DNA from 2 places in the Lujinxingia litoralis genome. Region 1 is predicted to be linked to the other one. Evidence: riboswitches for the same ligand, from Rfam matches in the RefSeq annotation. Region 1 holds a riboswitch; the other holds the start of a gene.
The links. Region 1 has a riboswitch for cobalamin ahead of DL240_RS11800 (hypothetical protein). Riboswitches for the same ligand answer to the same signal wherever they lie in the genome.
Positions count from the first base shown of each region.

Region 2: another riboswitch for cobalamin. It lies ahead of DL240_RS15480 (TonB-dependent receptor plug domain-containing protein); the one in region 1 lies ahead of DL240_RS11800 (hypothetical protein).

Region 1 covers NZ_QHKO01000005.1:49,065-52,347, forward strand. The annotation lists tRNA gene DL240_RS11765 (tRNA-Ser) at 17-99, shown strand; tRNA gene DL240_RS11770 (tRNA-Ser) at 158-246, shown strand; tRNA gene DL240_RS11775 (tRNA-Arg) at 372-445, shown strand; gene tadA (tRNA adenosine(34) deaminase TadA) at 480-1,016, shown strand; tRNA gene DL240_RS11785 (tRNA-Ser) at 1,021-1,107, shown strand; tRNA gene DL240_RS11790 (tRNA-Ser) at 1,143-1,230, shown strand; RNA gene ffs (signal recognition particle sRNA small type) at 1,294-1,384, shown strand; cobalamin riboswitch at 1,482-1,688, shown strand; gene DL240_RS11800 (hypothetical protein) at 1,856-2,329, shown strand; gene DL240_RS11805 (cell surface protein) at 2,326-3,006, shown strand; gene thrS (threonine--tRNA ligase) at 3,151-3,283, opposite strand, start outside.
Region 2 covers NZ_QHKO01000008.1:86,541-89,823, forward strand. The annotation lists gene DL240_RS15470 (metal ABC transporter ATP-binding protein) at 1-136, opposite strand, end outside; gene DL240_RS15475 (metal ABC transporter substrate-binding protein) at 184-1,125, opposite strand; cobalamin riboswitch at 1,303-1,480, shown strand; gene DL240_RS15480 (TonB-dependent receptor plug domain-containing protein) at 1,544-3,283, shown strand, end outside.

The DNA of each region.
Region 1 (3,283 bases):
CAGGGAGGCGGCTCCTGGAGGAGTGGCCGAGCGGTTGAAGGCACCGGTCTTGAAAACCGGCAAGCGCAAGCTTCGTGGGTTCGAATCCCACCTCCTCCGCTCAAAAGTAAATTCCTGCTTGCAGGATGGTGTTTGAAAAGTGAATAAGAACGTGTACGGAGAGGTGGCCGAGTGGCTGAAGGCGCTCCCCTGCTAAGGGAGTATATGGCTTAAACCGTATCGAGGGTTCGAATCCCTCCCTCTCCGCTTTTCGACTGAAAAAAGAAACTGAAAAAAAAGTCGAAAAAGTGCTTGCAAAACCAAAACGGCGGTGCTAATAAAATGGCACGCCGGACGGGAGAACGGCAAACAACGCAGCAAGCACATAGCACGCACCTGTAGCTCAACTGGATAGAGCAATGGTCTACGGAACCATAGGTTGGAGGTTCGAACCCTTCCAGGTGCGCTAGAAACGCTCTTAATGAATTAAGAGCGTTTCTTTGTTTTTGGAGTCAGGTTTAAAAGTGTCTCGAAAAAACATCGACAACATCTTTATGATGCAGGCTCTCGAAGAGGCCGAAAAAGCTAAGGCAGAGGGCGAAGTCCCTGTCGGAGCTGTGGTCGTATACGAGGGTGAAATCATCGCTCGCGGGTTTAACCGGCGAGAAACCTGGCAAGACCCGACAGCCCACGCCGAACTGATTGCGGTTCGACGCGCGGCGCAAGTGTTGGGTAGCTGGAGACTCCAGGAATGTACGGTCTACGTGACCCTGGAACCCTGTCCCATGTGCGCGGGTATGTTGGTAAACGCGCGAGTAGGGCGGGTTGTTTTTGGTGCACGAGATCCAAAAGCCGGCGCGATGCGTTCGCTTTTTGCCATGGGAGAAGATCCTCGATTAAATCATAGTATCGAGGTGAAAGAAGGTGTCCTTTCGGCAGCAAGTGGACGGGTTTTAAGCGAATTTTTCCGCAGTATTCGTGAGAAGCGTAAAGCGTCAGCAAGTCAGGATGACTCCTCCAACGAGGATGCATCTTAAGTGCGGAGGGGTGGCCGAGTGGTCGAAGGCGCTTGATTCGAAATCAAGTGTACCTTCACGGGTACCGTGGGTTCGAATCCCACCCCCTCCGTTTTTGTAGTATCAGACCATGAAAATGGATCTGTTGGAGAGGTGGCCGAGTGGTTGAAGGCGCACGCTTGGAAAGCGTGTATACGTTTATAGCGTATCGAGGGTTCGAATCCCTCTCTCTCCGCTCTTCGAGGTGGGCTGTTGACGGCTCACCCCATCCCCCCTTAGGGTGGGGATGTTCGACCCCTGAGCGGCCAGTGCGACTGCTGGCCTGGCACCCCGTCAGGTCCGGGAGGAAGCAGCGGACCAGGTACAGAGTGTGCGCTGGCCGCTTGAGGGTCGAAGAGAACTCCACCCCGACGTGGAGTGATGAACATGAGCCCCGCGACGCTTCATTAAGCGTTGCGGGGCTTTTTTTTGCTCGGGCCCGGTGCGTTCAATCTGCGTTGACCCGGATGCCCGGGCGGTGCTAGCACGCGGGCAGGATTGACGCGGCAGGAAGTTGGTGAAAGTCCAGCGCTGCCCCCGCAACTGTCATCGGTGATGAACCTGTCGTAACCCACTGGCGTGTTTCAAACGTCGGGAAGGGGACGGGCGAAGGTGATCCGAGAGCCAGGATATTGCTGCGTCGACGGTGTACCCCCAATCGCTTCGGGTCGGTGGCGAGAGGAACGCAGCAGCCCGGGCGCGAGTGCGCCGGCTCATGCGTGCGGCCGCAGGATGAACCTGCCAGGTGTGTTTGCCGCTCGTGTGCGGGGTTGTCCCGCTGCCGCCCCTCGATCTCCGCCCGGACAGGTAAGGAGATTGAGATGACGACGCTGAAAAATCGGGTGGGTTTGATGGCGCTGATGCTGGCCGGTGGCCTGTGTCTGGCGGCCTGTGGTGAGACCGACGCGCCGGTGGAGTGTGAAGGGGCCGAGTGCGAGCAGAATGACAACCAGGACCAGGGCATTGAGGTGGCCGGGGAGTGGGCCACGAACTTCGGCTACGACGAGACCATCACCGAAGAGACCTGGGGGATGATGCTGTTGACCGAGTATGATAACGAGGCGGATTTCGCCATTACCCAGAACACCTCCGACGCGGAGTTTGGGGCGGACCGCTACAACGTGGTGGTGTGGACGCCGGTGGTCGACGACAGCTTCTACTACTGCATGGTCGCCTTTGATCTGGAGACGGTGGAAGACGCCCGCGCGATCGATCGCAGCGCCGATGCCGACGCCAGCGATCCGGAGAACGGCGGCTGCGGTGGGTTCGCCTGGACGAAGATGACCCGCAAATGATCGCCGCACGCTGGAAGCGCCTGGCAGTGGTGACGCTGCTTGCCGCCGCCCCGGGGGGGGCGCTGGGCTGCGGGGAGGTCGATGACACAGCCGAACCGGGCCCCTGGTGGGCGGGGCTGCCCTACGCCTCGGAGGTGGTGAGTTTTACGCCGGGGGAAGGGGCAGGTTTTGGCGAGGGGAACCTCCCCGACGTGGTGCTTGGTCCGCCGCAGGGAAAGGGCACGACCTCGGCCTCGCTGGATGTGCTGAGTCTGGGCGCCGGTGGAGAGATCGTGCTGGGCTTTGGCGACCGGGTCATTGTGGATGGCGAAGGGGCGGATTTCGTGGTGTTTGAGAACCCCTTTTACGCCGATGGCGATCCGGACCAGGTGTTTGCGGAACTCGGGGAGATCGCGGTCAGCGAAGACGGGGAGGCCTGGCATACCTTTGAGTGTGTGGCCTCGCCGGATGACGCGCCGCCCTACGTTGGTTGCGCCGGCTGGAGGCCCACGCTGGCCTACGAGGCGCTGGAGCATCCTGAACTCTCGGTGGCGATCACCGGCGGCGACGCCTTTGATCTGGCCGAGGTCGGCCTGAGCCGAGCTCGCTTCGTGCGCATTCGCGATCTCTGGGGCGTGGGAGCTTCGCCGAGCCAGGGCTTTGATCTGGATGCGGTGGGGATTCTGCACGTCGAGTAACTAAGCCCGCCGATCAGCGAGCGTGCACGCGCCGCGTTGCCGCTCGCTGCTTGAGGGCATAAAAAAGCCGCGCTCCCCTTTTGGGGAGCGCGGCTTTTTTATGCAGCTTCGATCGTTCTGAACTCGCCTGGCGAGCGCGCTTGCTTAGTAGCCGCGCTCGGCCATGTCTTCGCCGCTGGGGGCATCTTCGACGATGGCGGCCAGGCCGCTGACCTGGGCGTCGACATCCAGGGTGCGCTCGGCGATGTGCTCGAGGATCTCGGCTTTGACCTCGGCC
Region 2 (3,283 bases), on a different contig from region 1:
CGCACGCCAGGTTCTGGACTTTTAAGAGCGTGGGTTGGCGCGAGGGGTGATCCCGGGGCAAACAGGGGGGGATCGGCGCGTGATCGGCCGGGGAGGGCTGCTCAAAGTTGGGGCGAAGCCTGGAATCAGCGCTCATGGGGGTTCCGCAGCGAGGTTGGCGGGCGGTGACGCCCGGGCGTTCTCTCAGGGGGAGAGGGTCTCATAGAGGCGAGTGGCGAGTTCTTCGAGGTGCGCCACGTAGCTCTGGCCGGGCCGGGTCTGGGCGGGGAGTTGGAGCAGGGTGGCACCGGTGCGTTCGCTGAGCAGTGCGGCGGTGGTCGTGGGGTAGTAGTCGAGCTGGATGATCGCCGGGATCTGACGTTTTTGGATGGTGTCGACCAAAAGAGCGACGTGACGCGGGTTGGGCGGGACGCCGGGCTTGGGTTCGATCTGCATCACATCGCTCAGGCCCAGCCAGCCGGCCACATAGCTCCAGGATTTGTGGTAGGTCACGACCTGACGCCGGGCCTGGGGGAGCTGGCCAAAGCGCATCTCAAAGCGCTGGGCCAGGCGGATGGCTTCGCGGGCCAGGTGGCGGGAGCGTTCCAGGTAGGCGTCGGCGTGGGGCGGGTCGAGTTCGGCCAGGTGGCGGCCCAGCGCCAGCGCGACGCGGGCGCCCTGGCGAGGGTCGGTGGTGTAGTGGGGGTTTCCGCCCGGGTGCACATCGCCCATCGTGCGGTCGACCGGGCCCCGGGGCAGGTCGGCGGCCACGATGTGGTGAGAGGCGTCAAAGTGGCCGGATTGGCCCGGGTGAATCTTCGGGTTACGAGCGCCGGTGATCAGCGTGGGGAGCCAGCCCACTTCCAGATCCATGCCCACCAGCACCAGCACATCGGCGCGGTTGAGCAGGGGGACGAAGCTGGGGCGAGGATCGATAAAGTGGGGGTCGTCTCCGGGCCTGGCGAGGATGTCGACCTTGCCCTGGTCACCGACGATCTCCGAGGCGATGGCGCCCAGATCGGCGGTAGTGGCCACCACCCGGAGCTCGGCGGTGGCCGGACCGGCGGCCAGCAGCGTGATCAGAGCCGTCAGCAGGGCCAGGGGCCAGGCCAGCGACTGGCGAGGAGAGAGAGAGGACAAGGTCATGGTTGCTCCAGGGGTGAGGGCGCTGCTTTAAGAGGCCGGAGGACGCCGGCGGCGGGACCCTAACGCTGAACCTTTATGAATGCAAATGTATTGCAACAAGTGGCGGGTCGGGTCGATTGACTTCTGCGGCAGCCGACTGCGATAGTCCGCCCGAGGTGCGTTTGCGCGCCTTGCTTCAGGGAACCCGGTGTAAATCCGGGACGGTCGCGCCACTGTGTGCAGCGAGTCGACGGCCAGATGCCACTGTTCCTTTTGCGCGCTTTTGTCGGGTGTGCGGGGGATGGGAAGGCGGTCGGTGACGAGGACGAGGAGGGCAGGAGCCCTGGATCGTTGCGAGCTGCGAGTCAGGATACCTGAGCCGAAGTCGCCGGGAGCTTGCCCGGCAACCAGCTGACCTCTTCGCGACAAAGAGCGCTGCATGTGGACGGTATCACGGTGGAAAAAGCCCGGGTGGGTGGAGTCTGCGCTAGGTGCTCTGGCACTGGGTGCGGGCCTCTGTGCGTTTGCGCCGGATGTGCGTGCGCAGGCTGTGAGGGAGCCTGTTTCGGTTGATGATTCCGAAGATGCGCCTGAAGGGGTGTCGGAAAGTGCTGTAAATTCAGCCGCTTCGGAGGATGGTCTGGCGAGCACCCTGCGCGCGCGTACGGTGAGTCGGGAGCGTTCGGCGCGCGATGATGCGCGTCACCCTTCGGGGTTTGTGACCCGGGTGCAGACCGAGTCCTGTTGTGCGCAGCCGCCGTCTCTGGGGGAGGTTCTGGAGCAGGTGGAGGGGGTGCAGCTCTCGCGTTCGTCGAGTCCCGGGCAGCCGGCCTACGTGGCGATTCGCGGCGGCAGCCCCCGTCAGCTGGTGGTGTATCTGGGGGGGCTGCGTCTGAGTACGCCGGCGGGGCTGGGGTTTGACGTGGGTCAGTTCGGGGTGGCGGGGCTGGCCTCGGCCGATGTCTTTCGCGGGGGCGCGGCGGTGGTGCACGGGGCCGGGGCGCTCACCGGCTCGGTGCAGCTGAACCCGCGGGCGCCGGCCTCGGGGGTGGCCGGTGAGCTTCGGTTGAGCGCGGGGAGCTTCGGGAGCGCGGGGGCCCAGGCGGCGGTGAGCGCGGCTAATGCCCGGGGAGGGCTCCGGCTGCATGCCGGGGTGCGTCGGGCCCGGGGCGACTTTGGTTTTGTGGATCATCAGGGCGTTGAACAGGGGCGTTTGAACAATGATCATCAACGTTTCAGCGGCGGGGGCAGCGCGCGCCTGAAGGTGGGGGAGGGCGCGCTTCATCTGACCGCGATGGTCGAAGATGGCGAGGGCGGGAGCCCCGGACCTTCGGAGTTTCAGCGGGCCTTTGAGCAGGCGCGGGTCGAGGATGATCGTCGGCTGGCGAATCTGCGCTGGGAGACGCAGGGGGGCCATGCGGTGGGCTGGCAGGTGCATGCCGATGTGGGTTTGCAGGATCGCCGCTGGGCCTACGAGAACCCCCGCGGGCATATGAGCCTGGAGCCCGTGGCATCGAGCTCTCGCCATCAGACGCTGGCGGCCAGCCTGGAGGGCCGTCTTTTTGCCGGTCGGCATATAGCCGGGCTTTCGGCCGCGGCGGGGGCGGAACGCTACCGGGCCGCCGAGGGCGCGGCGTCGCTGGGCGCCGAGCGCCTGAGCGCGGCGTTGGCGCTCTCCGATGAGTGGTTGCTGGCCGACGAGCGGCTCAGCCTGGTCGGGGCGTTGCGGATGGAGCTTTTGCGCGAGGTGTCGACGGAGGCCGCGTTTGAGCCCCGGGTGTACGCGCCGTTGACGCCCGCGCTGGGGGTTATCGGGAGGGTGCATCGGCGTCTGGAGGTGCGGGCCAACCTGGCCCGCACCTTCCGCGCGGCCGATTTCGATGAGCGTTTTCTCACGACCGAGGCGGTGCGGGGCAATCCCGATCTGGAGCCGGAGCGGGCCTGGGCGATGGATGCCGGCCTGCGCCTGCGCCTGAGTCCGGGCACCGCCACGGGCCCGCAGGCCCTGGAGCTGGGCGCGACGTATTTTCGAAACGAGATCGACGAGATGATCTTGTTTCTGCCGGTGTCGGCCTATGTCTACCAGGCCCAGAACTTAAGCGGCGCGCGGGCCCACGGTCTGGAGTCCACGCTGAGCTGGGCGCCGGTGGCGGGCCTGCGCCTGGAGGGCAGCTACACG